3 regions of the Colwellia sp. MB3u-8 genome follow, and region 2 is predicted to be linked to each of the others. Evidence: predicted binding sites of a transcription regulator. Region 2 holds the regulator's gene; each other region holds the start of a gene.
The links. Region 2 encodes sigma-54, which starts transcription at its own class of promoters, with help from an activator protein. Its sites were predicted from a motif close to GTTGGCACGNNNNTNGNNT; they were not measured.

Region 1 (10,732 bases), on a different contig from region 2:
TAATAACTCTGTGCCAATAGCCGAGCAATAAAGTTCTTTACTGTAAATGAAGGGGGTCACTAATAATGACCATTGACCACTAAGAAGTAAGGCTAACAATTGCCATAAAACGGTCGTTCTTTGTGAACCAAATTCATCCCTGCTAAAGGCAGTTTAGATACTTGAGCGGACGTTAGCTTAGCATTTGTTTCTTAAACGACAGCTCTTACGACAGTGATCTTGACCCAAATAAACGACACTAATTTGGCAAAATTTCCTTGCAAGTTCGGCGCTCAACTGAACGTTTAGAGTTAAGATGATTTTTTGGTTTGGATAATGGTGTTTCTTTCAAATTATCTATTATTTTTTTCAAGCCTATTTTCACTTTTAGCAATTAGTTGTTCCAGTTTATTTTGGTTTTAAGGCTCAGAGTTTTAAGTTAAGTGAGTAACGTGGGGAAGAATTCTACTTCTGTTGTTTAAAAAATAAACATGGTAACATCTTGATACTAAGGTCAGTTAAGTGAAAGTAAATAAGGTAGGAGTGACAGTTGGCTAGGTTTCACTTAGTCTCAAATTTTTCCTGCTATTATTTGGACGTTGTTGCTAACCTTTCCTCAATGTTTAGATGAATTAAATTAAGATGGTTTCATAAGGTGCTGATTCAGTGAGTTTTTATTGGTTATTTTTTATTAAGGACATATGGAAAAGACAATATTTTCGTTAATTCTAACCATTATGATGGTGTTATCAACTTCAGCATATTCAGGGGAAGTTCTGATAGCATCAGGGCATAATCAATATCCTCCATTTATGTGGAAAGAGGGGGATAAGATTATAGGGGTAAGTGCAGAGCTAACTTCTATCATATTTGGAGAGCTAGGGATAAAAGTAAATTCAATAGCTGTCGGCCCATGGAAGCGTCTTCAGAAAGTTGCTAAAACTGGGGGGGTTGATTTGATTTTAGGTATATATAAGAATGACGAACGCCTTAAATATCTCATATATCCCAATGAATCATATACCTTAGATCCAGTTGTTATATTTGTTAAAAAAGGAAAATCATTTTCATTTACTGAATGGAAAGATCTTGTGGGTAAACAAGGTGGAGCAATTATAGGTGACTCTTTTGGAAAGGAATTTGACTTATATGCAGAAGATAACCTTAAGGTTTATCAAGTTACAGAAATTAGGCAAGCTCTAAAAATGATTGTTTTAGACCGTCTTGAATATGTAATTCTCGGATTATATTCTGGAAGAACCCAAATGATAGAAATGGGACTCCAAAATGAAATTGAATACTTGCCAAAACCTGTAATTACTCCTGCCGCTTATCAAGCCTTTTCAAATAAATCTAAATTTATCAATCATATAGTATATTTCAATAAAAGGCTTGCTGAGCTAAAAGAAGATGGTACGGTAGGTAAATTAATAGAAAAATATATGGCATACTGGGAAAACACTAGAAAATGAAACATCAAAAGAGAAATTTAACTAGCGTAGCGTAAATGTCGGGGCCACCCCAGTAAATACTATTCAGCACATGGAAACTCAAAGAAATACACATCACATCAAATAGAGTGTCAAAATAGAGTGTCAGGTCTTGCCTTTTGCCTCTATGATGAAGCGCATAAGTTAGGCCAAACAAATTTCAAAAGGAGTTTGAAATGTCTAGACCATTAAGAATGGAATACACAGGCGCGCTTTACCACGTCACTTCGCGTGGTGATCGTTAAGAATATATCTATGAAGAAGATGCAGAACGTAGGCTTTTTCTCTCAGTTTTAGGTGATGTGTGTTTAAGCTACACTGGCGTGAGCAGAATCATTTCAATGGCAAAAGACAAGACTTAACACCCTTTGTTGGCACTAAACCTTAACGCTATCTTTAACTCAACCACACTCAATACAGCCTACTCATGGTTGTGTAAGCAGCGGGTTAATTTTCCCGCCAATGCAGACATCTGGCATCTGCGTTTTCATTGGCACAGGATTCGACAGGAACTGCTAAAAAAACTCAACAAGCAGAATTACACCTTTCTGCCACTGAGCGTGGTGACTAAAGCCGATGGTGAAAGTATTCATGTGTGGTCATCACAAGATGCCCTGGTATTAAAGATGTTAGCCATGGCCTTAGCCGATGCATTGGCATTATCCCCGCACTGTACACATATCAAAGGCCATGGCGGATTATCACGACGTGATGAAAACTGATGTGAAGGGCTACTATGAGACCATTGACCATACAATATTGCTCAGGCCGCTTGATAAAGACATGGCCGACCCGTCTATCTGGCGCTTTTTAGTGCAGGTTGTGAAACGCAGCGTTGAAAGGGGCCGTACGTTTAAGTCTATACCATGCGGTATATCCAGAGGCTGCCCCTTATCGCCGGTTATTGATGATTATCGACAAGGTTGGTTACATGTTTTTATTCAGGCATACGGTCGTCCAGACTGGATATAGACAGTGAAACGCACCTATTACTTAAGCTTGTTTCTTAAAGCGACGTGATGCTAGACCCATTAAACCTAATGCAAAGATAGCAAGGGTTGATGGTTCGGGTACGTGCGTCGCAGCCTCTCCACCAAAGTGAACTTCAGCAAGGCCGACGCCTCCTCGTACAGAAGTATTTGTATTTGTTAGGGTGACGGACATCACGTCGGCTACAGGCGCGAAATTGATTGTGTATAGATCACTGTCGTGAGCGTCCGGGGCTGGATTTGGCATGGAAAAATTATGTGAAGACAATGTGCTACCACCACCACTAGCTGCATTAAAAAAACTTAGGCTCCATTCCGTTGGACTATGGCCATAGTAATCCCAAATATAAGCGGTATCGAGATTAGTAGCAGTATTGAAATCAAACGTCCATGTATTAAATGACTGGTTGGCATAGGTGGATGTTCCGTACCCCCCACTTCCCGGCATAGGTGCTAAATAGGTCGCATCTAATGCATTTTCAATTAGTACATTTGCAGTATTGCTAGCGCTGTTAGATGAAAAAACACTGTCTGGTGTTATAAAAGTTGCCGCGGCACTAGTGGACATGACCAAAAGTAAACCGCCGGTTAAAAATATATTTTTCATTTGATACTCCCTTTAATTCCTTCGTATATTTGTACGCTTGGGTAATTGCTAATTTGATGCGTCATCAAATAAATAATATAAAGCATGTACCATGATAAAGCATTTACCATGCCAAAAATATAATATTATATTATTTCAATAACTTAAAAAATCAGTAATTTTAATGTTTTTAAGTTTGTAAAAGTTTCTGACACTAATCTTTTGAAAAATAGCAATTAATTAGGTAAGCAGTCATGGATATTTGAGCTAATGGCTTAGGTTTGATGTTGATAGGACTTGCTGGCGCTTTGTTATGCGTTTCAGGTGGCCTTGCGTAAAGCATCTACTCAGCGTTTTCGGCCGATAGTCATGACCGGTTTTACCACGGTTTTTAGTGCCCTGCCTCTGGTACTTGCCATAGGAGCCGGGGCAGAAAGTCGATCTTCTAATACAATGTTTTAGCGAGTTTTTTGATTTTCCAGATATATGGATATGTAAAATAAATGGACACATGCATTGGGATAAAAAACCAGTAAACACTGGGCTGAAGGGAATTTCAACTTTTACAGGGCGTTATTGTGTGTAAAAAAACCTGACACTCCTTAATTTGGCTAAAGGTAGGCGTTTGATGGCATGTCAGTAATAATGTTGACTGCACGATATTAGCTTGGTTGAGTCAGATATCATTTTACTGCGAACGACTGCAAAGAGCTTGCAAGAGACGCTGATTTCATTTCTTAACCAGTGCCCTATCGACTGGCAATAAAGCCACCAAAGCGGTCATAGGGTATTACGACAACTGATAGCCATAAGCGGTCATTAGCTTTTGTGTATCCTTGACCATAATTATGGCAATACTAACTGAAATTCCTTGCTCATTTGTGGGTCGGGTTTAAGCTCAAAGCCGACTGTGGAATTCAAATTTTAGATGTTAACAATCAAGCTAAAGTTACAGTTATAAGTCAAAGATCACTTTGACAATATTTAACTTCCCCTAACAACGGATAAAACTCCGTCAGTACGCATATATTAAATTTTATTACCTTGTGCTATTCGAAAATCATTAATATAAGAGCATATGATTTATTAATTAAAATCAATATCTTGTGTTTGTAGTGATAGCAACGAATGACATTTTAAGCCAACTGATTACAAGTCCTTTTGTAGGTGGTGGAAAGCTATTGAATATATTGTTCTGTAGCAGTGTTGAAGTGATGAAATACAACAATTAGCACCACTTAGTTTTAATCAATTACACTACTGAAGTGGCTATTTTAGGTGGCTTAAAGTTAATAATTATAATTCTTGTTGCTATGTTGAAGATGGAATTTAATCATCTAATTATGTTTATATACTAAAACCAATTTAAGTTACAGTTTGTTAATATTATGCCATCAATTCAGCTGATTGATGAGTTGTTTGGTGTCAGGTTATTTTACAGTTTTACATAATTTAAAATTTTTAAATTATCATCACATTGAAATTGTTTGATATTTTAAGTTTGGCATGATTTTTGTATTAATGTGCGGGGATTCATAAATTACTTTAACAACGATTACCTACCAAAATTATGGAAAGGGATATAAGGAACACAAATGAAATTTAAATTTTTAAATGTAGCGCTGGCTAGCCTAGCGATAGCCGTCGGCAGTTTCCCGGCACACTCTGGTATTATAGATGCAAGTAGCGTTTTGCTAGATGATGCTGGCGCTACACAGCTAGAGTCATGGTTAGGTCAAGGTGATCTGGATTGGGATAGCATTTGGTACGGTACGACAGGAGCTACGCCCCAACAGTGGCATGATGGCGTGGATGGCGTACTCGACACGGTATCAATAATGAAAGTTATAGACACAACTGGCGTCGTTTCATTGTTAGGAGGATACACCGACATCGCCTGGGACGCGGACGGGACATATAGCAAAACGGATAATGCATTTATATTCAACCTAACCAACAACTCCCGCCAGTTAGTCAACACCCTAAATGCTAACGTAGCCATAGTAACGTTAGACTCATATTTTCCTACATTCGGGGGCGGACACAATTTGACGGGCGGATACGCTCATGCTATCGGTGTTAATGGTGCAGGTACTCATAGCGCCGGTTACGCAAATAACGCGTCAGCCTACTACAACGGGAACGTAAACATTTTAGGCGGTGCTGGGTTAAGCCAGTTCAAACTCCTTGAGTTAGAGACGGTCACTTTTGCCCAGGCTACTGATGTCCCGGAACCATCGACACTTGCGATTTTTGCATTAGGAATGATTGGTTTAGCATCACGTCGATTTAAGAAACAATCTTAATTCTACTGATTCAGTATCGAAATTAATTATCGACGACGGTATGCCTGAATAAACCCATGTAACCCAATGTTGTCGATAATCATCAATAAGCATCTTCCAGTTTGGTAGATGCTTTTTTTGCTCATAAAGCTGCGTTATTCGACGTATGTGATTTTGTATTGTTCGTATTGAAACCGTTATTTTTTCTTGCCCAAATTGATAACCTAAAAAATCAAAACCATGGCTAATTCTACCAATATCAGTTTTATCAGGGTGTTGTTTTAACTTTAGTATTTCAAAATGTCGGTTGACCGTTTTTATGGCTTTACGTAATTTCCACCTTGTTGGTGATAATACAATAATGTCATCCATGTAACGTCGATAGAAAACAGGTTTATCTTCCATTTATTTATCTAACTCATAAAGGTAAAAATTCGATATCAAAGGGCTTAACGGACAACCTGATGATATACCTTGTTTTATATCTTTAAATAAACCACCTGATTCAACACTTCTTTTTAAGTATTGTGATAATAAGTTCATCACCATTTTATCTTTAATGTAAACCGATAACTTGTCTAACAATATTTCGTGATTGATGGACTCATAATACGATTTAACATCCGTTCTAAATACAAAGGTATTATTCGGTATTTCAGCTTGTATTGAAGTTACTGTTTGTTTACTACCACCATGCCCTTTTAAGTGTGTACACAGCTTAGATGACGGTAAATAATGTGATAACACCAATGATAACAATTTCAATACCACACTATCGATTGATGTCCATAAGTGAATAACTTCACCTGAAGCTTTTGTTACCTTTTGTAGTGGTTGAAAAATGAAACGATTCGTTGATAAATCATGTATTAATTTGGCTTTGATACTTTGCCAATGAAATCGACAATGCCACACATCACTATTAGCAGGGAAGTGTTTGCGTTGTTTGCATAACCAACTAAATGATTCATCCAATAGGTTGGAGTTTGTTAACTCATTTACCATAAGAAATACCTGTAAAGCATCACCATAGGATTAAGTATCCTTTGTTAAAATAGATAGGTAAATACTTCTGGCTAATATCGTTAAATAATTAGCACTACTTGAGTGTAATTCTTCTTTTTAAACCAAAAAAATATTTTTGTCGAGTGACTGCTTTGGTGGCATTGTTCACACTCAGGCTGAACGACTTACTGGCAAAAATCCATCATCAAAAGCCACATATTCACATCTGCTGGGAACGTCCGCTATCGTATCTTTGCTGACTGTTTTGAGGTCGATTTTTCATTCATAAAAACGTCCGGAATGTGGCATTAGTTAGCCTAATAACTCAACACTAAGTCGTTCAATTTTTAGCTTCTAAATTAATCAAATGCTAAAGACTAGACTTAAGTTGACCCTGACCCCAGTTTTAAAGTTGACCCTGACCCCAGTTTTACAAGGCTAGATCCTTGCTTTTTTTTGACATTGAAAATCCCTATGAACGTTGTTAGTGTAAATATATAAAAAGGTAAGACAAAAAAAATATTACTGACTTAAGTCAGTAAAGTGAGTAATACAAAGTGACTCAAAAAAACAAAGAAAAAAAGTGTGCCGCTGAACTGGTTGTCGCCAATAAAGAACTGAGCTTTCAACACGATGAAAAAGCAAAGCGTGCCGATGAACTGGTTATCGCCAACAAAGAACTGATTTTTCAACATGATGAAAAAGCAAAGCGTGCCGATGAACTGGTTATCGCCAATAAAGAACTTATTTTTCAACATGATGAAAATGCAAAGCTTGTGGCTGAACTAGTTATCGCCAATAAAGAACTGAGCTTTCAACATGATGAAAAAGCAAAGCTTGTGGCTAGACTAGTTATCGCGGGTAAAAAATTGAACTTTCAACATGATGAAAAAGAAAAATGTCCGACTGAACTATTTAACGCCAATAGAAAACTGAGCTTTAAAGAACTAAGCTTTCAAAATGATAAAAAAGCAAAACGTTCGGCTGAACTCGATATTGCTAATAAATCACTGAGCTTGCAAAACGATGAGAATAAGAGCCTAGCCTTGAAGCTAGCTCATTATGATGTGCTGACGGAGCTAGCTAACCGCAGCTTATTATTCGATAGGCTTAATCATGCGTTAGCCTTCAGTGCGCGTAGTGGTGAAAGTGGTGCACTATTGTTTCTCGACTTAGACCACTTCAAAAACCTCAATGATACGCTTGGACATGATGTTGGTGATTTGTTACTGCAACAGGTAGCGCAACGACTAATTGCCTGTATACGTGAAGAAGATACTATTGCTCGTATAGGAGGTGATGAGTTTGTCATAGTGCTAGAAAACTTAAGCGCGAGTGCCATCGAAGCTGCGGTTAAAATCAACCATGTCGCAGAAAAAATATTCCTTACGCTTAACAAAACCTATCAACTGAACGAACACTCCTACCAAAATACCACTAGCATAGGGGCTACACTGTTCATGGGTCATGAACTCGCGGCAAATGAACTATTAAAGCAGGCAGGCATTGCCATGTATCAATCTAAGAGCAAAGGCCGTAATACGTTGAGCTTCTTTAGCTCAACGATGCAAGAGATGATTACGGCTCGTGTTAATCTTGAAAACGAGCTAGGCAGAGCCATTGAGGAAGAGCATTTCCAATTACACTATCAAGTACAAGTTGACAGCACAGGGCGTCCCTTTGGTGCAGAAGCCTTAATTCGCTGGCCGCATCCCAAAAACGGCATAATTTCTCCTTTACACTTTATTCCAGTAGCCGAAGAAACAGGACTCATTATCGCCATTGGCCAATGGGTGCTAGAAACTGCCTGTGCACAATTGAAACTATGGGAGCAAGACCCACTGACACATCAACTCACCTTGTCAATCAATGTGAGTGCTAAACAATTATTTCAAATAGGATTTGTAGCGCAAGTGCATGCAACAGTGCAGCGTTATGGCATTAATCCGACTAGGCTTAAGCTGGAATTGACCGAGAGTATGTTTGTAGATAACATTGAAAGAATCATTGATACTATAAATACTCTGAGTGAAATGGGCATTAAAATCTCATTAGATGACTTTGGTACGGGCTATTCATCATTACAATACCTAAAAAAATTACGCATTTATCAACTTAAAATTGATCAATCATTTGTACGTGATATTGTCACTGACATCCAGGATGAAGTCATTATTCGCACCATTATTGCTATGGCACATAGCCTAGATGTAAGTGTCATTGCTGAAGGTGTTGAAACAGAAGGGCAGAAACAGCGCTTACTTACTAATGGATGCACTTACTTTCAGGGGTATTTATTTAGTAAACCTGTGCCTATTGATGAGTTTGAGCTTTTTATTAGAAAATTTCATTAATGTTTGCTCTTGGCTGTACAATGCATACAAGCAATTCAGCGGGGCTAATTGAGCGTTAGGCATCAAAAACCAATCCATTTCATCATATCGGTAGAGCACATTAGCTTCTGTTTGATGCGTTCTTTTGTCTTACAAGATAAAATGCCACCAGCAATGAGCTTTCAGGAGAGATTGTAGTGGTCAAGTAAAACTGGCCACAGTTTTGTAGTTTAGTCAGTACTTTCGCTCTGACTCATTAGGGCTTATTCCTGCATTGTACGTATGTGGCACTAGTTATATTATTACTTTTGTCGCAATGGGCTCAGTAGTAAAGGTGGTATTTGTTACCTTAAAGGACAAATACCACACAAATAATTTACCCCTTAGACTTTATTAATGATGTAGCGCCTAAGCAGTATCAACAGGGACAGGTCTACAATCTGCAACTTTGTCCCTGCGATTATGTTGTAAACCTAAGCTGACTTGTAGGTTTGATAATCAGTATAACCTTTAGCGCCGCCACCATACCAATCACTCGCATCGTCAGATGGCGCCAATGGCCAGTTATTAAGCATACGCTGAGGTAAGTCTGGGTTAGCAATATAGGGGCGACCAAAAGCTACCAGATCCGCTTTGTCTGAACCAATTACCGCTTCAGCTTTTGCCTGGTCATAGCCACAATTCCCTATAATAAGGCCATGATATAAACTTCTGAAATCTTCTAGGGTCATTGGCTCGCCACGTTCGTGAAAACCAAAAGCTAAGCCATCCATAATATGCACAAAACCAAGCTGGTAATGAGTAAAACGCTGCATAACATGAGTATATAATGCTCTGTAGTCATCACAGCCCATATCATTGAATACGCCATTGGGCGAAATTCTGCTACCCACATTTTCCGCAGGCCATACCGTTAATACCGCTTCAAGTATTTCGTTTAAAAAGCGCGTACGATTTTCAATGCTACCGCCATACTCATCGTCACGCTGATTGGTACTAGCATCAAGAAACTGATTAATGAGATAGCCGTTAGCGGCATGAACTTCAACGCCATCAAAGCCTGCTGCCTTTGCATTCTCAGCGGCTTTGCGAAAGTCTTCCACTGTTCTTTTGATATCTTGCACTGTCATAGCGCGTGGCACTTCATAGTCTTTTTTAGCTTCAGGGGTATGAATTTGATCGCCATTAATTTTTACTGCTGAAGCGGATAGCGGCAATTCACCGTCATGAAAGTCACTATGAGATGCTCGTCCGGTATGCCAAAGTTGAAGAATAATTTGACTGCCTTGCTGATGTACACGCTCAGTAATTGTCTGCCAACCCTCGACCATTTCTTGGCTATAAATACCGGGTGAGTTTACCCAACCATTGCCTTCTTCAGATATAGCGGTCGCTTCAGCAATTACTAAGCCAGCCGTACTGCGCTGCTGATAATACTCTGCCATTAATTCATTAGGGACGCGAGTTGGACCTGCACGACCGCGGGTTAACGGGGCAAGAACGAAACGATTTTTTAGGGGCTTTTTAGCGAATGTTGTCGTTGAAAAAAGTGTAGGTGTAGACACGTTATTGTTTCCTTATTCATTTATCTAGTGACCTATTTCATACGTCACGTTAATAGGTCACTAGATGTAGATCTCAGTCATTAATATGATTATCTCATATAATATAAAAGCATTATTTTATATTTTGTAATAACCTGTAGTTATATGTAAATGTAGCATTCTTATTGAAATATAATGTTAAGTGCGAGTTAAATTGATTAAGTCACTTTTAATTTCCGCTCAATTTTCACTCAATTCTCACTCAATTTTAAAAGATACATTTTACTTTTATATAGCTTGCTTTTAATTTAGCTAAAAGCGGCTATCATCCTTTGCTCTTGATTATTAAGTTTCAAGAGTAAAGGGGTAGCATAAACTACCCCCTCATTCATTTTTCAGTACAGCGATTTGTAATAAACGCTTTTAACACTTAAAAAATTATTTATTGACCACTCAATCTTTTACCAAAAGAGATAGCGTAAGCAGGCGAGCGCATTCTTAATATAGGGTCAGCACTGGGT
Region 2 (10,732 bases):
ATAAAATGGTCTTAGAAGCAGAACAAGAAGTGCCTGATGGGGTCAGTACCAAACAATCGGTAATCTGGCTAGTGGTCGGTATGATATTACTGCCGCTAAGTGCTAGTTTTTTGGTTGACTCATCAATATTTATAGCCAAAGCTTTTGGCATTAGTGATTTAGTCATCGGCTTAACGGTTATTGCTATTGGTACTAGCCTACCTGAGTTAGCTGCCAGTATTATGAGTATCATTAAAAAAGAAGATGATTTAGCGCTCGGTAATATTATTGGTTCGAATATCTTTAATATTCTTGCGGTTTTATCGTTAGCTGGCTTAATTGCGCCGGGCGATATCGATCATTCCGCCGCTGTGCGTGACGCGCCATTTATGCTGGCAACAACCTTCTTATTATTTATACTTTGTTTTAGTCGAGGTGGAAAATTTCGCATCACGCGGGCGAAAGGGTTACTATTATTAGCCGTATTTATTGGTTATCAAGTACTACTTTTTAGTCAAATCAACAGGTAACAAGTGGTTTATAGCAATGAAAAACTTTAAACAATTAGCCCTAAATGTCATTAACATTGAGCAGCAAGCTATTGCACAATTGTCGCAATTTATTGACGACGACTTTGCTCAAGCTTGTGAGTTAATGTTTAATTGTCGGGGCCGCGTCATCGTGATCGGTATGGGAAAGTCGGGACATATTGGTGGCAAAATTGCCGCAACCTTAGCGAGTACCGGCACACCCGCATTTTTTATTCACCCGGGGGAAGCAAGCCATGGCGATCTCGGTATGGTGACTGTAGATGATGTGGTACTGACCATTTCTAATTCGGGTGAAACTGGCGAAGTCTTGGCCATTATTCCGGTTCTAAAGCGTATCGGCACAAAACTCATCGCCATGACGGGTAATCCTGACTCTACGCTGGCTAAACTTGCCGATAGCCATGTTTGTGTAAAAGTAGCACAAGAGGCTTGCCCATTAGGCTTGGCACCCACCTCTAGCACCACAGCAGCCTTAGTGATGGGCGATGCCCTAGCGGTGGCTTTATTGAATGCGCGCGGCTTTACTGCAGATGATTTTGCCTTATCTCACCCCGGTGGCAGCTTAGGTAAAAGGCTATTATTACGCTTGGCCGATATCATGCACAAAGACGAACGTCTGCCAACAGTAAGCCAAGAAGCTAAAATAAAAGATGCCTTAGTTGAAATGTCACTAAAAGGTTTGGGTATGACCGCTGTTGTTGACGCAAACAATAGCTTAATAGGCCTGTTTACTGATGGTGATTTACGCCGTATTTTAGATGAAGAAATTAATATTCACCAAGACAGCATTATCAGCGTGATGACAAAAAACCCTTTAGTGGCTAAGCAAGATATGCTGGCGGCTGAAGCATTAAAGATCATGGAAGACAAAAAAATTAACGGCTTAATTATTGTTAACGATAATAACCAACCCATTGGTGCTATGAACATGCATGACTTATTAAAATCTGGAGTGCTCTAAAGTTGAACAGTCTATACGGAAAAGTATCGCCAAGTGTTTGGCAAAAAGCGCAAAACATCAAACTCTTTGTTTGTGATATAGACGGCGTTTTTTCAGATGGTCGTATTTACTTAGGTAATAATGGTGAAGAATTAAAAGCCTTTCATACTAAAGATGGTTACGGCGTTAAAGCCTTAGGTGCAAGCGGCGTTGATGTAGCCGTGATCACGGGCAGAACCTCAGCTATAGTGCAAACCCGTATGAGCGCATTAAATGTTAAGCACATAGTACAAGGTGAAGAAAATAAGCTACCGGCTTTAAAAGCTATGCTCGCCGCATTAAAATTAGCGCCTGAACAAGTGGCTTACATCGGCGACGATATGCCAGATTTTGACTGCCTTAATTATGTTGGCTTCAGTATTGCGGTCAATGACGCTCACCCCGCCATTTTAAAATCTTGTGACTACATCACCTATACCCGAGGGGGTTTCGGCGCCGTGCGCGAAACTTGCGATATTATTATGCAAAGCCAAAATACCTTAGCTGATGCCACGGGTGCTAGCCTATGAATCGCATATACCTTGTCAGTATAAGCTTATTTTTATTGGCCTTGACCACCTATGGCTTACTTGAATGGTATGGCGCGAAGGAAGAAACCAGCAACATTCTCGATACTGCGAATAACCCTGAATTTATTGCTGAAAACCTTAACAGTGATGTGTATAAAAATACTGGGGCATTATCTTATAATGTAGAAGCGAAACGCATGGAACATTATGCTGAATTAGGGGTCACACACTTTGAATATCCACGCTATACCTTATACCCAAGGAACAACAAACCTACTTGGCAAATCACCGCCAATGAAGGCACCTTGTATAATAACAATCGAGTAAAATTAGCAAATCGCGTACGTTTAATCGCCACTGATAAAGAAAGTTTGATACAGGAAGTGCATGGTAAAAATTTAGAAATGGACTTAAAAACTAATATTATCAGCTCAGAGCAAACTATCTTAATATTAGGTAAAGGATTTACTATGTATGGCTCAGGATTAATTGTAGACTTAAACACAACACAGATGACATTGACCGAACATGTACAGACTATTTATAAAAAAATTAAAAAGTAACTTATATTGCCTCACGGCGTTAGCATTATTAGTGCCTGTCGCAAGTGCAGAAAAATTTGACGTAGAACAAGAGATTAAAATATCTTCTTCACGCCAAGCTGCCGATCTCAAAAATAAAATATTCAGTTATATTGATAATGTCATTATTTCTCAGGGCACACTAAGGATACATGCTGAGTTAGTACAGGTTATCACCCAAGAAAACAGTGACAGCAAAATTTATATTGCCAAAGGCTCACCGGCGACCTTTGAACAAACGCTTCAAGATGGTAGCCCAATCAATTTGCAAGCCAATGAAATCCGTTATGAGCCGAGTATGAATACCGTCGTTATTTCAGGCAATGCCCTCCTTAGCCAAGAAGGTAGTAAAGTGAGTGGCAGTAAAATCACCTATAATTTTGCCACCGAGTATGTCAACGCTGAAAGCCTAGACAATGATAAAGTTGAAACCGTATTACAGCCGAAGAACAAAATTAAATTGCCTATAAAATCAAAGGATAAGCAAGAGTAAATGTCAACTTCTACATTATCAGCAACCGGCCTTGCCAAGTCCTATAAAGGCAGAAAAGTTGTTAAAAACGTCAGTATGCACGTCTCAGCTGGACAAATAGTTGGCTTATTAGGGCCAAATGGCGCAGGTAAGACTACCTCTTTTTATATGATTGTTGGCTTGGTGAAGAACGACAGTGGCTCAATTGTCTTAAATGATGAAGATATAACCTTACTGCCAATGCACGAGCGCGCGAGAAAAGGTATTGGTTATTTACCACAAGAAGCCTCTATTTTTCGTAAGTTATCGGTCAATGACAATATCATGGCCATTTTACAAACACGTAAATCACTTAGTGACGTTGACCGACAAGAAAAACTTGAACATTTATTAGAAGAGTTCAACATAGGCCATATAAAAGATAACTTAGGCATGAGTTTATCTGGCGGTGAGCGCCGACGAGTTGAAATAGCACGGGCATTAGCCGCAGATCCTAAATTTATACTACTGGATGAACCCTTTGCCGGTGTTGACCCGATTTCGGTAGGTGATATAAAAAAAATTATCCTACACTTAAAAGATCGTGGCATAGGTATTTTAATCACAGATCACAATGTGCGAGAAACACTCGATGTTTGTGAACATGCCTACATCGTTAGTCATGGTGAACTTATCGCTGAAGGTAATTCAAAGCAAATTCTTGCAAATCAGCATGTAAGAGATGTATACCTTGGCGAACAATTCACGCTATAGTGAATGAAACCAATTGAATTAATGAATTTGAATAGGGAAAATAAAACGTAAATGCGTCCTACTCTGCAACTCCGTATCGGACAACAGTTAACGATGACCCCGCAATTGCAGCAGGCGATCAAACTGTTGCAATTATCGACTTTGGATCTTCAACTAGAGATTCAAGAAGCACTTGAAAGTAACCCTTTGCTTGAAGTTGACGAAACGCACGATAACAATTCAGAAAATACCCCTGACCATTTAGAAGCAGGATATTCGGTAACTGTAGGCGAAAACTCAGCAGCAGCATCCTCTGATGGCAGCGAAGACTCCACTCCCTCGATAGACGAAATTAGCTCCTCTGAAGGTTTAGCAAAAACAGACATCCCCGAAGAACTAAATAGCGATAGCACATGGGATGATAACTTCAGTGCCGGTGTCAGTAGTGGCGGTGTTGGCCATGCCTCAGAAGATTATACTTATCAAGGTGAAACGAAAGACTCATTACAAGACCATCTAATTTGGCAGATGGAACTAACGCCCTTTAGTGACACTGACAGAACCATTGCCATTGCCATTATTGAAGCCATAGATGAAGCAGGTTATTTAACGGTTTCAGCCGAAGAGATCTTAGAGAGTGTCGGTATTGATGGTGTAGAACTTGATGAGATTGAAGTGGTGTTAAAGCGTATTAACGTATTTGACCCCGTTGGTGTAGCCGCCCGCTCAATTCCCGAGTGCTTGCGTATTCAGCTTAATCAATTTGCTAAAGATACCCCTTGGTTAGCAGAAAGCAAAATCGCCGTCAGCGAGTATATTGATTTGCTCGGTAATCGCGATTATCGTCAATTGATGCGTAAATTACGCTTGAAAGAAGAGCAATTACGCGAAGTTATTCGCCTAATACAAAGCTTAGATCCCCGTCCAGGTGATAGCGTCATCAAAAGTGAAGAACAATATGTTATCCCAGACGTGTCTGTTGAAAAGAAAAACGGCCGCTGGACAGTAGAGCTCAATCCTGACACTGCCCCTAAACTATCGGTTAATCAGCAATACGCGGCTATGTCTCGTTCAATGAAGTCATCTACTGATAATCAATTTATTCGCTCTAACTTGCAAGAAGCAAAATGGTTTATTAAAAGCTTAGAAAGCCGTAACGAAACGCTTTTAAAGGTTTCAAATTGCATTGTGCAACGTCAACAAGGATTTTTTGAACACGGACCTGAGTCGATGCGCCCTATGGTATTGAACGATATTGCCGAAGCCGTAGATATGCATGAATCAACTATTTCTCGTGTAACCACGCAAAAATATATGCACACGCCTAGAGGAATTTTTGAACTTAAGTACTTTTTTTCGAGCCACGTAAGTACTGAAAACGGCGGCGAATGTTCATCAACGGCTATTCGAGAATTAATTAAAAAGCTAGTGGCTGCCGAAGTGCCTGCAAAGCCACTCAGCGACAGTAAAATGGCAGATATTTTAGCAGAGCAAGGTATACAAGTGGCAAGGCGTACCATTGCCAAATATCGAGAGTCACTTGCTATACCGCCATCAAATCAACGTAAAAGCCTATTGTAGGCAGTTTTATTCAGCCAATAAAGAGGATTGAAGTATATGCAAATTAATCTTACTGGACACCATGTCGATGTTACTGATTCATTACGTGATTATGTCAATGGCAAGTTTGAAAAACTAGAGCGTCATTTTGATCATATCAATAATGTACATGTAGTATTAACGGTAGAAAAACAGAATCAGATTGCTGAATCAACAGTGCACTTAAGTGGCACTGAAGTTCATGCTAAGGCACAACATAGTGACATGTATGCATCGATTGATGCATTAATTGACAAGCTAGATCGCCAAATATTGAAATATAAAGGCAAAATCAACAAACATTAGCGCCATTTCGCTACAGGTCTTAGAAGTTTATGAAGTTGCAAGACATCTTAACCCCGGACTGCACTATTTGTGCAGCACCGGGTGCCAGTAAAAAACGTATATTAGAATATTTAAGTCGCTTGGCCGCCGATAAACTCGACAGCCATGATACTTTTCAGCTCTTAGAAAGCTTAGTTAAGCGCGAAAGAATGGGCTCAACCGGCATAGGTAATGGCATTGCTATACCTCATGGCCGTCTAGAAAATGCTACGCCTACTAAACCTATTGCCGTGGTTATTACCACAGAACAAGCGATTAATTTTGACGCTATTGATCATCGTCCCGTTGATATTTTTATTGCCTTATTCGTTCCTGAAGAAGAATGCCAGAGCCACTTGAGTACGCTGCAAAGTATCGCAAAAATCTTTCGTGACAAGCAATTTTGCAAGCAAGTGCGTAAATGCAAAAGTAATCAAGAACTGTTTCAGTTAATACAACAAGCGAGTTAAACACGGATGAAATTAATTATTGTAAGTGGCCGTTCAGGATCAGGGAAAAGTGTTGCACTGCGTGTTTTAGAGGATTTAGGTTATTATTGTGTTGATAATATCCCTGTCAACTTGTTACCCGCACTGACCCATACGGTTATTAATGATTATGAAAATGTTGCCGTAAGTCTCGATGTTCGTAACCTGCCTGCCGATCCTAACGACGTACCCGAAATTATTGAATACCTGCCCAATGCAGTAGAATTGAGCATACTGTATTTAGATGCTGATGATAGTGACCTTATTCGCCGGTTCAGTGAAACCCGACGTTTACATCCGCTGATCAAGCAAAATATTGCGCTAGACCAAGCGATTGCCTTGGAGAAAAAATTACTTGAGCCCATCGCTAGTCGGGCAGACTTATACATCAATACCAGTCAACTAACGCCGCACCAACTCGCTGACTTAGTGAGAGAACGAATTCTGGGTAAAACGTCTGGCTCAATGGTGGTTGTGTTTGAATCATTTGGTTTTAAACATGGTGTACCACAAGATGCAGATTATGTTTTTGATGCACGCTTTTTACCTAACCCATTTTGGGATAAAGAGCTAAAAGGCTACACAGGTTTAGACAAACCGGTACAAGACTTTCTGGCTAGCCAGCCTATTGTGACTAAATTTGTTTGGCAAATTAACAGTTTTATGATGACCTGGTTACCCCACTTAGAACGTAATAATCGCAGTTATATCACCATTGCCATTGGTTGTACGGGTGGCAAGCATCGTTCGGTCTATATTGCCGAATTACTGGCAAATAATATGCGTAAAGAGCGTAAAGATGTACAATCTCGCCACCGTGACTTAACCGTTGAAGGCACGTAAGCTAAGATGAGCAAACATACGAGCCGCAATGTACTTATCATCAATAAACTTGGGCTACATGCCCGAGCGGCTTCAAAGCTTGCCCAATTAAGCCAAAAATTTACCGCTAAAGTCATTATTGAATTAGACGAAAACCGAGCAGACGCGAATAGTATTATGGGGCTAATGCTGCTGGCAGGCGCCCAAGGTAAAACCGTCAAGGTTATTGCCTCTGGCCAAGATGCTGAACAAGCCCTAGCAGAAATTTGCCAACTCTTTAGTAACAAATTTAATGAAGCCGAATAGTAACTGAGCGCTTTATCCTGGTTAAGTACGTGCTTAAGTCAATAAAAAAGCTGCTAAAACGGCTAGATTACGGTAAACTCTACGCGGATAATTATTAACGAACCCTAGTGACTAAAATAATATACTAGCCAATTTAGCGCTAGATTAAAGCCTTTAGAATAAGCGAAATAACTCAAGCATACCCGTTTTCAACTTTGTCTCCTGAGTCGCACTACCGTTCAAATCTATCGGTGCTTATGTTTATTTGCTATAACCAAACCTTAATAGTTATCTCTCATAATAGGATCTGTTTAACTTTCTGGGTTAACATTGAACTCGCTTCAGTGGCTTTAGATAAACCCTAAGATAATAGTGTTAGTTTGAAATGGCTATAACGTGTTTACGCTTCTATGTAGCCAGCGACACATCATGTGTTTGCTGAGCCTACCTACTAAACAACTGCACTAAAGTCAGTTCAACAACCCCTGATAATTTTCAGTTTTCGTTTTACAACGGCAAAAGGTGAATATATGCCGGAAGGTTCTAAACAAGAATACAATCATCAACGCCTTCAGCAGGTTAACGATGCCCTCGATAGTGGTATGTTTGTCCATGTCCGCAAGCTATTGCAAGACATGCCCGCTTACGATCTCGCTTTATTATTAGAGTCATCGCCAACCAAAAGCCGTGTCGCACTTTGGCAGCTTATTGATGCCGATCATCACGGTGATGTGCTCGAAGAGTTAAACGAAGAAGTTCGAAAAGGCATTCTGAAAAACATTCATCCAGAAAAACTAGCTGCCGTTGCAGAGGGAATGGATGTTGATGATTTAGCTGAAGTGTTCAGAACACTGCCTGACACAGTTTATCAGGAAGTGCTTAACGCGATGGACTGGCAAGATCGCCATCGTGTTGAAGCTGCTCTTTCATTTGAGGAAGACACGGCCGGCGGTATCATGAATACCGATACCATCTCTATTCGTCCTGATGTTACGGTAGATGTGGTGCTACGTTATTTACGACTACGCGGTGAATTACCTGAAGCAACCGACTCTTTTTATGTGGTTGACAGAGCCGATCATTTCCTCGGTTCAGTATCTTTATCTGCCATTGTTACGGCCAAAGCAGAAACCATTATCTCAGACCTCATCAATAAAGATATTCAAGCCATTACCGCCGATATGAATGAAAAAGATGTCGCGCAGCTATTTGAGCGCTACGATTGGTTTTCTGCCCCTGTTGTCGATCACGAAGCGCGACTACTGGGTCGTATTACCATCGATGATGTTATTGATATTATTCGTGAGGAAGCCGAGCATTCTATGATGAGTATGGCGGGTCTAGATGACGAGGCTGACACCTTTGCTCCGGTCTTAAAAAGTACCCAACGCCGTTCTATTTGGTTAGGCGTGAACTTAATCACCGCTCTCATGGCTGTCGCAGTGTCGAGTATGTTTGAAGGCATTTTAAATCAACTGGCTATTTTGGCGGTGTTAAACTCTTTGGTGCCTAGCATGGGCGGCGTCGCAGGCAACCAAACCTTAACCTTAGTTATCCGCGCTATGGCCTTAGGCCATGTCGGTGAAAGTAACTCGCGAATTTTGCTCTATAAAGAATTGGCCATTGGATTTTTTAATGGTCTAATTTGGGCCGTGTTAATCGCTTCGGTTGTGGCAATTTGGCAGCAAAACTTAATGCTGGGCGCCATCATTGCCTTTGCCATGTTAATGAATATGACGGCGGCTGGCATTGCTGGTGTTACCGTGCCATTAATGTTGAAAAAAATGAATATAGATCCCGCATTAGCCGGTAGTGTCATTTTGACAACAGTTACCGATGTCGTGGGTATATTTGCATTTTTAGGCACAGCGACCTTGCTGCTAGGACAATAAACCATAGCGATAAGCTTTCAGTTTAAAGCTGTCAGTAAACAACTGAAACTAGTTACTGTTCACTTGTTTTTTCTGACAGCTGACAGCTGACAGCTTTGAACTTCAAACTTCTATTATTTTTAGCTGCCCGCTACTTGCATCTGGTTAACAATAATAGAACCGGTGCGAATACTGCCTCGCATATCGGTATCCTTACCAATAGCGACAATACCAGCAAAAATATCCTGTAATTTACCCGCAATGGTAATTTCATCCACTGGATAAGCTATTTCACCATTTTCCACCCAAAAACCTGCTGCACCGCGAGAATAGTCACCCGTTACTACATTCACACCTTGCCCCATCAACTCGGTTACTAACAAACCCGTGCCTAAAGTTTTTAACATCGCATCAAAATCACCGCCTTGGCCTGCGCCTTTCATGCCGAGTTGCCAATTATGAATACCACCGGCATGACCGGTTGATTTCATGCCTAACTTACGCGCTGAATAGCTAGTTAACAGGTAAGTGGCTAAACGGCCATCCGTAATAATTTCACGATCTAGGGTAGCGACACCTTCGGCATCAAAAGCACTACTTGCCAAGGCCTTTTTCAAATGAGGGCGTTCACTGATGCTTAAAAATTCAGGAAAAACTTGTTGGCCAATGGCGTCCATCAAAAAAGAAGACTGTCGATACAAATTACCACCACTAATCGCGGCAATAAAATGGCCAAATAAGCTATTGGCCACATCAGCTCGAAACATCACAGGTACTTTAGCGGTCGCTAACTTACGAGCACCTAAGCGTGATAATGTTTCTTTAGCCGCTTGTTGCCCTATGTGGGCTGCACTTTCCATAGCATCAAACTCACGACTCACGGTATAAGCATAGTCGCGCTGCATGTCATCACCTTCTTTGGCAATCATCACACAACTTAAATTATGGCGCGTACTCGGATAGCCCACTAGCTGACCCTGACTATTGCCGTAAACTTTAAAACCTTCAAAGCTCTCTAATGTGGCGCCGTCTGAATTAGTAATACGTTTATCATAGCCAAGTGCGGTGTCTTCACAGGTTTTTGCTAAACTAATCGCTTGCTCTGTGGTTAACGCTTTAGGGTGATATAAATCTAAGTCTTCAGGCGTCATCGACAATAAATCTTTATCTGCCATACCTGAGCACTCATCAACAGAGGTATATTTAGCAATATTTACCGCGGCTTCTATGGCTTGTTTTAAAGCTTTTTCAGATAAATCAGCCGTAGAAGCACTACCTTTACGACCGTCTTTGTAAACGGTTATGCCAAGCCCACCATCACTGGTAAATTCAACATTTTCGACCTCGCCTAAACGGGTACTCACGCTAAGACCTTGTTGGCGACTCATCGCTACTTCAGCACCATCGGCTCCGAGTGATTTGGCCATTGTCATGGCGTCATTAACACGTTTTTTCACATGTTCTATTTGCATTTGAATACTATCTGAATCGCTCATAGGTAAATTATTTCTCACTTTTT
Region 3 (10,732 bases), on a different contig from region 2:
AGGCAGTCATATGGTTATTCTTTAGCTGCGATTGAAAACGATGACTCGTATATTGTGAGTTTATATCATTATGAAATATCATCTCTTTAGTTGGTTGCCTAAGGTTCAGTGCCATTTGCATTGCTCGTTCAACTAACAATATAGCCTAGTTCACTGCCTAGCTTAATAGCGCAATAATTTGTGCACCATAAAGCTCAAGCTTTGTTTTACCTATGCCATTAACCTCTAATAGTTGATTTAAATTTTTGGGATTTCTGCGTGCGATATCCATCAAGCTAGCGTCATGAAAAATAACAAATGATGGCACGCCTCTTTCTTTAGCCCACAAGGCTCTTTGTTGCCTAAGTTTTTCAAAGTTAGCTTGTTCTTCTGTTGTTAAATCATTCTCAATAGCGGGTTTTGATTTTTGAGCTTGCTTGGATTTTGTACTCTTTTGCACCTTAAGTTGTATCTTACATTCCCCTTTTAATAAAGGCCGCGATTTTTCGGTTAATTTTAACACGCCATAATCCATTTCAACCGCTAAATAGCCCATTGAAATAAGCTGCCTAAATACCGTCTGCCATTCAGTTGCGATAAGTTCACTGCCAATATTATAAGTTGAGAGTTTATCGTGGTTAAGGCTGGTTATTTTTGGTGTTTTTTTACCGGTAAGTACATCAATTTGATGACCAACGCCAAACCTTTGGCCTGTTCTATAAACCGTAGATAGCGCTTTTCTGGCGGCACTTGTGCCATCCCATGTTACGGGAGGATTCAAACAATTATCACAATTATCACAAGGTTCTGCTAATGTTTCACCAAAATAATTTAATAGCACTTGTCTGCGGCATGAACTAACTTCACAATAACCTAGTAAGGCATCTATCTTACGCTGTGTGAGATATTTAAATTGTTCATTGCCATCACTTTGACTGGCCATTTGTTTTAGTTTAATCACATCTTGCATACCATAAGCTAACCAAGTGTTAGCTGGCAGTCCATCTCGACCGGCTCGTCCGGTTTCTTGATAATAGGCCTCGATACTTTTAGGTAAATTTAAATGCGCCACAAATCGTACGTCGGGCTTGTCAATGCCCATACCAAAGGCAATGGTGGCGACAATAATAATGCCGTCTTCTCTCAGGAACCGTTGTTGGTTATTATCTTTAATATAACTGGCTAAACCGGCATGATAGGGCAGGGCAATTTTGCCTTGTTCAGATAACCACTGGGCGGTTGTGTCTACCGACTTTCTCGATAGACAATAAACAATACCCGCATCGTTGGTATGTTCGGCATTAATAAACTGCAGCAGCTTTTCTTTGCTATTTTTCTGTTCACTGATCCTATATTGAATATTGGGTCGGTCGAAACTGTGTATAAAAGTTTTAGCGCCGGTTAAATTTAAAACCTGAACGATTTCCTCTCGGGTTTTCATATCAGCGGTAGCGGTTAAGGCAATTTTAGGCGTGTTGGGGTATCGATGACCTATGATGGAAAGTTTTTGATATTCAGGTCTAAAATCATGGCCCCATTGCGAAACACAATGAGCCTCATCAAAGGCAAATAATGCAATAGTGACTTTATCAATAAGGTTAAGAAAATAATCACCTAATAATCTTTCAGGCGCAACATATAATAAGTCTATATTACCTGACATTACCAGCTGCTCTACGCGCCTTTGTTCTTCATAATCTTGTGATGAATTTAAGAATTCAGCTTTTACCCCTTGTAGCTTTAAGGCATCGACTTGATCTTTCATTAAAGCGATCAGTGGCGATACCACGATACCAACACCATCTAAAACTATCGCCGGTATTTGATAACATAATGACTTACCGCCACCCGTTGGCATCAGGGTGAAGACATCAGTGCCACTGATTAATTCACTAATGATATTTGCTTGTTGATGGCGAAAACCAGCGTATCCAAAGGTGTTTTGTAACACTGATTTTGCGGTGTTGATATCCAAATTAAGTTCCTTGATAAAACTAGATCATATTAAGTCAGCATATTTTTAACTACAGCGGTTATAAACAACCTAGACTAAAAATTTAACCATAAACAGCCCCAAAATCTAATAGATTTTACATAGATTATTTTGAGGGTCCAGCATTCGGTGAAGATAGCATTAATGGCGACATAAATGAACACAAGGCAAGTGGATGTTGGCGACTGGTCGTCGTAGCGGGCATTTATGCTTAAGTATCGACATATTTTATCATGTAAAGATGTTTCAACGAGCTTTAAAATATATTTTCGTTATATAACCCCACTTTTTTAACCGCCGTTTGATGAATAAGCCTCGTATAATGTGGGCCTTATGTTAATTATTCTGCTTGTACCGCTTCTTATTATTAATATAAATGCAAATGATAGGTGTTATCATTTGCATTTAGGTTTAGGCTTAGTTAATATTAAATTCTTCATTAATTAAGGTTTTAATATAAAAAGTAAAAACATGACATCTAACACTCAATATCATCATAAAAATAAAATAGCACTTGGTGCACAGGCCGTAGCTGCTGCTCTTGTCTTTAGCAGCCCACAGGTATACGCAGAAAACAACGGAGAAAATTGTGAAAAAGATAGCGGTGTTAAGTGCGAAACAAAGCAAATTAATCAATCAGATGAAGCGATTGAATTAATTAGAGTTCACGGCTCTAAAACCTCGGTATATTTACATCCTGCCTCTGGTGATATGCGCCGTGTTGCTGCACTTGTTGATACGCCTCAAATTATTACAGTATTAACACAAGACCAAATTTTAGAAGCAGGTAAAACGGATCTTAAAGATATTTTGTCTGCGCAAGCGGGAATTACTTTAGGGACGGGTGAAAACGGCAACGCTTTTGGTGACCGTTATATTATTCGTGGCCACGAAGCGCGCAGTGACGTATTTGTTGACGGTTTAAGAGACCCTGGCATGAGTACCCGCGAAAGTTTTGCTACTGAGCGTGTTGAAATTACCAAAGGACCCAGTTCAACTTTCGCAGGCCGAGGATCATCAGGTGGTGCGGTGAACAGTATTACTAAAAAAGCGTCAGTAAATTATAATTTTGGTCGTGTTGATGCCGGTTTAGGTAGCGATGAATATAAACGTGTCACATTAGATTATAATTTACCCCTGTCAGAAAATTCTGCTATTCGACTCAATGCTTTAGTCTCTGATGAGGATAAACCAGGCCGTGAAGACATTTCAAATGAAAGAAATGGCGTGCAATTATCAGGGGTATATTTACCCACACAAGCACTATCCATTACCGCCGATGGCTACTATTTAGATGCTGAAGATGTGCCTGACCTAGGCAGTTATTATGACCGTGATGCAAGAGCTCCTGTTGAAGACATTCCTGTTTATGCACAAGCGTCAGACTTTTTAACCTCTAAAGTAAAAACATTCACCTTAAGAACTGAATATGAAGTGAATGATGATATTGTTCTCTATAACGCCACACGTTTTGGTGAGACCAAAAATGGTTATATTACTACCGGTGCAAGTGGTACAACCCGTGCCGCTAGCGATCTCGAAGCGCCAGGCGAACAAACCATAAATTTAAGCACCCATCAAGGTTATCAAGATGTTTCGTACGCGAGTACGCAGTTCAACTTATTCTGGAATACGAAAGTGTTTGATTTAGAGAATAACTTTGTATTTGGTCTCGAATATAGCGATGAAAGCGTTAAAAATGGTGTTTATGACATTAATTATAACAACGCAACTAATTGCATAACATCTGGTCGTCGTGGTGATAGAGAAGGTTATTGTATTGTTGACGGTACGGGTAATCAGGTCAGTGATATTGCTCAGTTGATGGGAAGAACTTATACCCGCGGTGACAAGGATGCCGTACTTGATATCGAAACAGTGTCAGTTTACCTCATTGATACCGTGCAGTTAACCGACCAACTTGACGTTTATTATGGTGCTAGGTTAGACAATTTTGATTATAGTAATGACGCAACAAGTAGAGGCACTTCGGCGCTTTATGCTTATTCAGACACTATGTATAACGGTAATCTTGGCTTAATATACGATTTTTCAAAAGACCTTAATGTTTATGCAAATTACAGCACAGCAACCAACATTAATGGTGGTGAGACTGACTTAGGCGCAAACTGTGGTTATGGTGGTGTTTGTGGTAATGCGACTCAAGTACCTGATTCAGAGCCTGAACGGGTAGAAAACATTGAGCTTGGCACTAAATTAATGTTGCTTGATGATAATTTCTTGTTTAGTGCCTCTATTTTTCAAATCACTAAAAATGATGTCATGGAAAGCGTAGGTGACGACGATTACGCCACCTTGGGTACCTTAAATACGGGCGAGAATAGAGTAAGAGGTATTGAAATTGGCTTTGTGGGTAATCTAACCGATGAGTTAAGTGTACAGTTTTCTGCAACATCAATGGACTCTGAAGTTGTAGACTCTATAAATGAAGACAGTATTGGCCTAGCGTTAAGTAACTTTGCTGAAAAAAGTGTTTATTTACAATTAAGATATGAAATTAATGAGTCATTTGTTGTCGGTGGTGATTACGCTTACCAAAGTGAAATGTACGCAGGTCAGCCAGATACTGCTGCTGGTTATGATAGCGTAAATAATCAATACAGTGTTGTGGTTCCTAGCTACCAAGTGGTTAACTTATTTGCTAACTATTACGCGACAAATGACTTAAGTTTTAGATTAAACATTGGTAATGCCTTTGATGAAAAATATTGGACGGCGGCATATCGTTCTGGTTCATTTATGTATTTAGGCAGTGCTACCAGTACCAAACTTACCGCAACGTATGAATTTTAATTAAAAAGGCAAAGTAAAAGTAATGATTGTTATTGAAAAAATATTATCCAAAGAAGAAGTTAATGCTTATCGTCAACAGCTCACTAACGATATTTGGGGCGACGGTAAAAACACCGCGATGGGCATGGCGGCTTCGGTTAAAAATAACAATCAAGCTGATGCCAATAATACCCATGTGCGTCAATTAGCTAACCAGCTATTGTCGCGCATTGGTGAAACACCTAAATTGGTTTCAGCCGCTTTACCACATAAAATATTTCCACCCTGTTTTAATCGTTACAGTGATACGCAAGAGTATGGTTATCACGTTGATGCGGCGATCATGAGAATTCCTGGTACGACAGAGGTTTTACGTAGCGATATGTCAATGACCACATTTTTAAGTGAGCCTGAGGAGTATGAAGGAGGGGAGTTAATTATCTCTACCGAATTTGGCCATCAGTCAATTAAGCTGCCGGCCGGTTATGCTGTGGTTTATCCCTCAAGTAGCTTACATAAAGTCACGGCGGTTACTCAAGGTCAGCGAGTCGCCGCAATTACATGGATGCAAAGCATGATAGCGGATGTTAGTCTGCGTCAAAATTTGTATCAACTAGATCAAAGTATACAAAACCTGATCACAGAGAATAAAACCTCCCGCACAGAACTAGACAGTTTACATAATGTTTACCATAACTTAATTCGAAATTTTGCCCAGCTATAGTCATGGTTTGGCTCGGTTGGCTTTTTCTAGTTAAGAAAAAATTAAGAAAAAGTTAAGCAAAAATCACGAAAAAGTTGAACATCACAAAGTGCTGTTCAACTAAACATTCAGCGCAAAACTCAATAGCACACGTTTACCCGACTCAATTTTAGAGACACTATGCTCATACTTGTCGGGCCGAAATAAGTAAACCCGATTAAATAAATTTATAATACAGTGTGAACACTTAAATACCCCACCTACTTTAGGCGTTTGTATGACAAAATTAAGCTTGTAATAACGTCCTGATTGCACGGGATCACTGTGTGTCATTACACTATGGTTAGTCGGGTAAGTGACATAATTAATAGAAAAAATTTGACTACTGAAAATTGCTCTATTTTTTACTTTAGCGATCATAGCCACTCCATTATTTTACGCCTAGTCATCATTATCGACAACATACTCAAGACACTTGCTTAAGACACCAGCTCAATACAGATGGATATTGGGTTGACCTAAGCCAATCACAAGCGGTAAACCTGTTGCGACTTTACCTAATCATTAAAATAGTTGCTGGTTGGCTAATCCTCTAACGTATCTAAATAAAAAGTTAGCTATTATTAAAAGGGCTATCCACTTAGCCCGACCAACCACTACATGTTGTGGTCCCTTTCTTTTGTCATTTAGGTCTTGTTGGTGCGCTTAGCGAAAGCTAGCAACCCGTTATTCCTAACGTCCGCTTCAAGCTCATTCCTGCCATTGGTATTTCACATCTTAATGCTAACTAATGCCACAATCGAGACATTAAATTTAATACTGACAGGCATGTTTAAATGACCTCTTTCTGCTTCAAAGTAGACCTTATCTAAAAAGATAATTTACTCATAGGGGTAACAAGGGATTGCTAATTCTATGATGTTGGTTTATTACTATTTTTTATGATGAATGGGTTAACAAACTCCAACCTATTGGATGAATCATTTAGTTGGTTATGTAAACAACGAAAACATTTCCCTGTGAATAGTGATGTGTGGCATTGTCGATTTCATTGGAAAAGTATTAAACCCAAATTAATACGTGATTTATCAACCAACCGTTTCACTTTTCAACCACTACAAAAGGTAACGAAATCATCAGGTGAAGTTATTCACCTATGGACATCAATCGATAGTTTAGTATTGAAGTTGTTATCACGGGTATTACATCGTTATTTACCGTCTTCTAAGCTGTGTACACACTTAAAAGGGCATGGTGGCAGCAAACATACCGTTACAGAGATACAACATGATTTACACAACAATACGTTTGTATTTCGAACTGACGTAAAATCGTATTATGAATCAATAAATCATGAAATATTGTTAAAAAAGTTATCGGTTTACATTAAAGACAAGATGGTGATGAACTTAATATCACAATATTTAAAACGAAGCATTGAATCAGGTGGATTATTTAAAGATATCAAACAAGGTATTTCATCGGGTTGCCCATTAAGCCCCTTGATATCGAGTTTCTATCTTTATGAATTAGATAAAGAAATGCAAGATAAACCCGTTTTCTATCGAAGATATATGGATGACATCATTGTATTATCATCTTCAAGGTGGAAATTACGTAAAGCCATAAAAAAGGTTAATCAACATTTTGAAAAACTAAAGTTAAAACAACACCCTGATAAAACAACTATTGGTAGAATTACTAATGGGTTTGATTTTTTAGGGTATCAGTTTGGAAAAGAAAAAATAACAGTTTCAAAAAGAACATTACAAAATCACATACGTCGATTATCGCAGCTTTATGAGCAAAAAAAGCATCTACCAAATTGGAAGATGCTTCTTGATGATTATCGACAACATTGGGTTACATGGGTTTATTCAGGCATACCGTCGTCAATAATTAATTTTGATTCTGAATCAATAAACTTAAGATTTTTTCTTAAATCGACGTGATGCTAAACCAATCATTCCTAATGCGAAAATAGCTAGAGTCGATGGCTCCGGCACATTGGCTGATCTCACCAAAAACGTAGAATAACGTTCATTTGTATTTGTTTTATAAGAATCATAATTCGAATTTCTGCCCATAACGTGGGCGTAACCGTTCATATCACTATAAGCATAAGACATCGAACCTGTATTGTCCGCAAACCACCCCAAACTCATATTCGGGGTGTTCTCTCCTATTATAGCCTTTAATCCTGTATATGGTTCCGCCCCACTATAATTGCTGTATTCAGCGCCTGTGTCATATCGGTTAACATCAGTGCTTAACGGTGCCAACATATTGTCCCATAACTCGATTACTTGCTGCATGTCGGCTAATTGCCAGCCGCTATACGTTGTCACCAGCATGCTGGAAACTTCTGTGTATGTGTGCTGGTTGTTAACTCCGAAATCCATCCACTGCAATCCCGTCGTCGTGTCCACGAAAGTCTCATCTGCCGCATTAATAATCCCGGCACTCGATGCACTACTCATCGTTAACGCTATCGCGAGACTAATTATCTTTAAAGTTTTCATCTATATTTATTCCCTTATTCAAATAACCCGTTCTAAGGTCTGTGATCAACATATAACGTCATTGGCTTGTGGTGCAGTACCAAGCAAATATCACACCAACCTTAAAATACAATGCAACTTCAATTAGATATAAAACATCACTAATATAAGTAAGTTAGAAGTGTAAAAAAAGCTGACACTAAAAATATTTTTGATTTTGTCATTGGCTATGTTCCATTAAGCCTTTGATATATCGTTCGTTAGCTAAGTTTCGGTTAACAACCATGATGACAACCCCCATTTCATCGACCAAAACCTAAATCGTCTACGCTCACCGAGCAGCAATCTGAAAAATTTTTCAATACCCCAAAAATAAAGACCAAACACTATATTTGATTAACCAACTGGAACCGCTTTAAGTCGTTAAATCTGAATGCCTCACTGTCACACTAGCTTGATTAAACGTCACAGCAGGGAATTAGGTAGGAAGTGTTATCGCTTTAACCATGATAAAAAACTTTTCGTTACTATATAAGGTCAGCAATATGACCTTTAGCTGACTGTAAAAAAAGCTGACACTATCAAATAATTACTTCCGCTTTGCGCACAAAGTGATCGTTAATAATTCAAAAGTGTATGACTGCTGTGGTGGCTCAGTTCTCTGTCAGAGTAAATACAAGTCTATGCCTCCTAAAAGCTCATTGTTGACGTAACCACATGAAAAGCTTAATGTCAGCATAGAGCGAGCAGCGGACGTTTCTTTATTAAACCCTACAAGGAACAATATATGGAAGTTTTTAATTAAGTCTTTAATAACGGCTATGTACCATTATGAGATAAGCGATGAAAGCAACACACAACCAGACCCAGCAATTGTTGCATTGTCCGCGGCGGTAGATATATTAAAAGACGTGACTCAAGATGAAATAATTTTCCTTAAAAAGGTTTAATGTGATTTTAGTGCATCACATAGTGACCCTGAATTTAGAGAATGTTGTTTCGATTTTATAGAAAATTACATTGATGATCATGAGGGAAATTGGCTTTAATTTAACTCTTAATTTAGTTCATTATTAGCGTTTTTATTGTGGAAGCTCATTATTTTGACAGTGTTATGGGGAGAGGGAATGACAGAATATGATTATAACTTTGAAGCAAACAGATTAAAAAATTTGCAAGATCAAACATTGACCGCTGATGTAATTAACGGGACTGTCATATTGGGATGTTTACCTGATAGCTCTGAGATTGATTTTGCATCGTTTTTAGTAGATAAAATTCAGATGGAAAAATTGAAAAACAGTAATTTCAGAGAGCTTGTTTTACCTCTCTTAGGGATATTATCGGAGTATCGAAAACAGCATGATATTTTTCCAAATCAAGATTGTATTTTGGAAATTTTCGACAGTAGCCTTTCTTTGAAATGGTTGGAAAATGATGGTGCGGAAAAATTAATTTCCAAGCATGTGGTTAAGTAAATCGTGATGTAACATAGATATAATATGAATATTTAAAATATTTAATTCAATAATAGCAATTAATTATTAATACATGGAGTATATTAAAATGACAACTGAGTTCAATATTTATCATGGGTCTTCTGACTTTGATTCTGACTTAAAGAATTACGAAGACTCGCATTTCACGAAATTTCCAGAAATGATGCCATGGATTGGAGGTGAGTATAATGAACAGGAGATAAAAATATTAGTTGTCGGTGAAAGTTATTTCTTCAAAGAGGCAACATTTCACCATAATACTTCGAATTGGTACTCAAAAACATTTAAAGACAACCTGAGCGATAAAATTGGGGATTTAAGTAAAAGGAGTGGGCACAGAGTTAGGCACCATATAACAAGAAGTATAGATAATTCTTTTAAAAAGAATAAAAAGAAAACTCACCCTATGCATAGAAACCTTCATGATGTACTTTTAAAAACAGAGATATTTAAACCCAGAAATTCTAAAAACAGCACACCTTTTGATTTTATAGCATATATAAATTACTTTCAAAGACCAGCAGAAAGTGCTGGAGCATCAATATCAGAAAATAAAATAGACCTACAAGTAGCACTAGAAACGATAAAAAATATAATCAGTATCATTAAGCCTAACATAGTTATGTTTGCATCAGTTAAGGCATATAAAGCAGCACGAACAGATAAACTACTTTCCTTCCTAGATAATTACGGTGTTCTTTATGACTACTCCGCGCACCCTTGCTCTCAGCATTGGAATAGAGCTTGTAAAAAATATGGGAATATCAGAGGAAACTCTAATGGTCCCTTGAGAGGTAAGAAAAGGTTTATAAAAGCTATCGACGTGATGACCTTACTATAAAAAGACCTCTGTAAATAATATTGTTTAACTGAATGCCAGAAAACTGGTAAATAGTCAGCAATACTTTTGCAAAAGTTAACTTCAGCAAATGGCACGAAGCCGTTCTTCGAAGGCGGTTTTTTAGTATCTGACGTATGTCTGCAATGGTGGCAGACTGTGTAAAAACTATTTTTAATTTACCCAAATCCCAATATTTTATCTACGCCTTATTATTTTCGCAGTAAATTGTTGGTATGTTGTTTATTTTGGGTTGAGGGAGCTGATATCCGCTTTATTAGCACGTTTATCACGCATATGAGCTAACAATAAAAGGCTAACTACGCCCTTATTGCTTCGAGTAGACTTTCACTGCCCACAATCGACATCATTCGTTTGAGGTTATAAGCGAGAACATGAAGACTCATCTCGGTACTGACATTTTTC

Region 1: the regulator sigma-54 is predicted to act here: its motif matches at 3,163-3,181, upstream of H4J54_RS19555 (PEP-CTERM sorting domain-containing protein).
Region 3: the regulator sigma-54 is predicted to act here: its motif matches at 8,072-8,090, upstream of H4J54_RS19440 (PEP-CTERM sorting domain-containing protein).

What each region holds. Positions count from the first base shown of each region.
Region 1 is NZ_JACGVA010000070.1:28,929-39,660, forward strand. It holds gene H4J54_RS15210 (ABC transporter substrate-binding protein) at 681-1,451, shown strand; gene H4J54_RS15215 (hypothetical protein) at 1,838-2,191, shown strand; gene H4J54_RS15220 (hypothetical protein) at 2,193-2,441, shown strand; gene H4J54_RS19555 (PEP-CTERM sorting domain-containing protein) at 2,463-3,065, opposite strand; partial or broken gene H4J54_RS19815 (efflux RND transporter permease subunit) at 3,363-3,485, shown strand; gene H4J54_RS15235 (PEP_CTERM-anchored TLD domain-containing protein) at 4,640-5,350, shown strand; partial or broken gene H4J54_RS15240 (reverse transcriptase domain-containing protein) at 5,324-6,334, opposite strand; gene H4J54_RS15245 (EAL domain-containing protein) at 6,892-8,688, shown strand; gene H4J54_RS15250 (alkene reductase) at 9,141-10,232, opposite strand; gene H4J54_RS15255 (catalase family peroxidase) at 10,654-10,732, opposite strand, start outside.
Region 2 is NZ_JACGVA010000068.1:262,342-273,073, reverse strand. It holds gene H4J54_RS13660 (calcium/sodium antiporter) at 1-509, shown strand, start outside; gene H4J54_RS13655 (KpsF/GutQ family sugar-phosphate isomerase) at 526-1,491, shown strand; gene kdsC (3-deoxy-manno-octulosonate-8-phosphatase KdsC) at 1,494-2,039, shown strand; gene lptC (LPS export ABC transporter periplasmic protein LptC) at 2,036-2,602, shown strand; gene lptA (lipopolysaccharide transport periplasmic protein LptA) at 2,568-3,113, shown strand; gene lptB (LPS export ABC transporter ATP-binding protein) at 3,114-3,845, shown strand; gene H4J54_RS13630 (RNA polymerase factor sigma-54) at 3,897-5,405, shown strand; gene hpf (ribosome hibernation promoting factor) at 5,442-5,729, shown strand; gene ptsN (PTS IIA-like nitrogen regulatory protein PtsN) at 5,759-6,217, shown strand; gene rapZ (RNase adapter RapZ) at 6,224-7,078, shown strand; gene H4J54_RS13610 (HPr family phosphocarrier protein) at 7,085-7,363, shown strand; gene mgtE (magnesium transporter) at 7,873-9,234, shown strand; gene pmbA (metalloprotease PmbA) at 9,354-10,709, opposite strand.
Region 3 is NZ_JACGVA010000064.1:63,987-74,718, forward strand. It holds gene recQ (DNA helicase RecQ) at 158-1,954, opposite strand; gene H4J54_RS10700 (TonB-dependent siderophore receptor) at 2,444-4,786, shown strand; gene H4J54_RS10705 (Fe2+-dependent dioxygenase) at 4,809-5,489, shown strand; gene H4J54_RS10710 (2OG-Fe(II) oxygenase) at 5,589-5,888, opposite strand; gene H4J54_RS10715 (reverse transcriptase/maturase family protein) at 6,410-7,420, shown strand; gene H4J54_RS19440 (PEP-CTERM sorting domain-containing protein) at 7,394-7,990, opposite strand; gene H4J54_RS10725 (hypothetical protein) at 9,097-9,447, shown strand; gene H4J54_RS10730 (hypothetical protein) at 9,536-10,309, shown strand.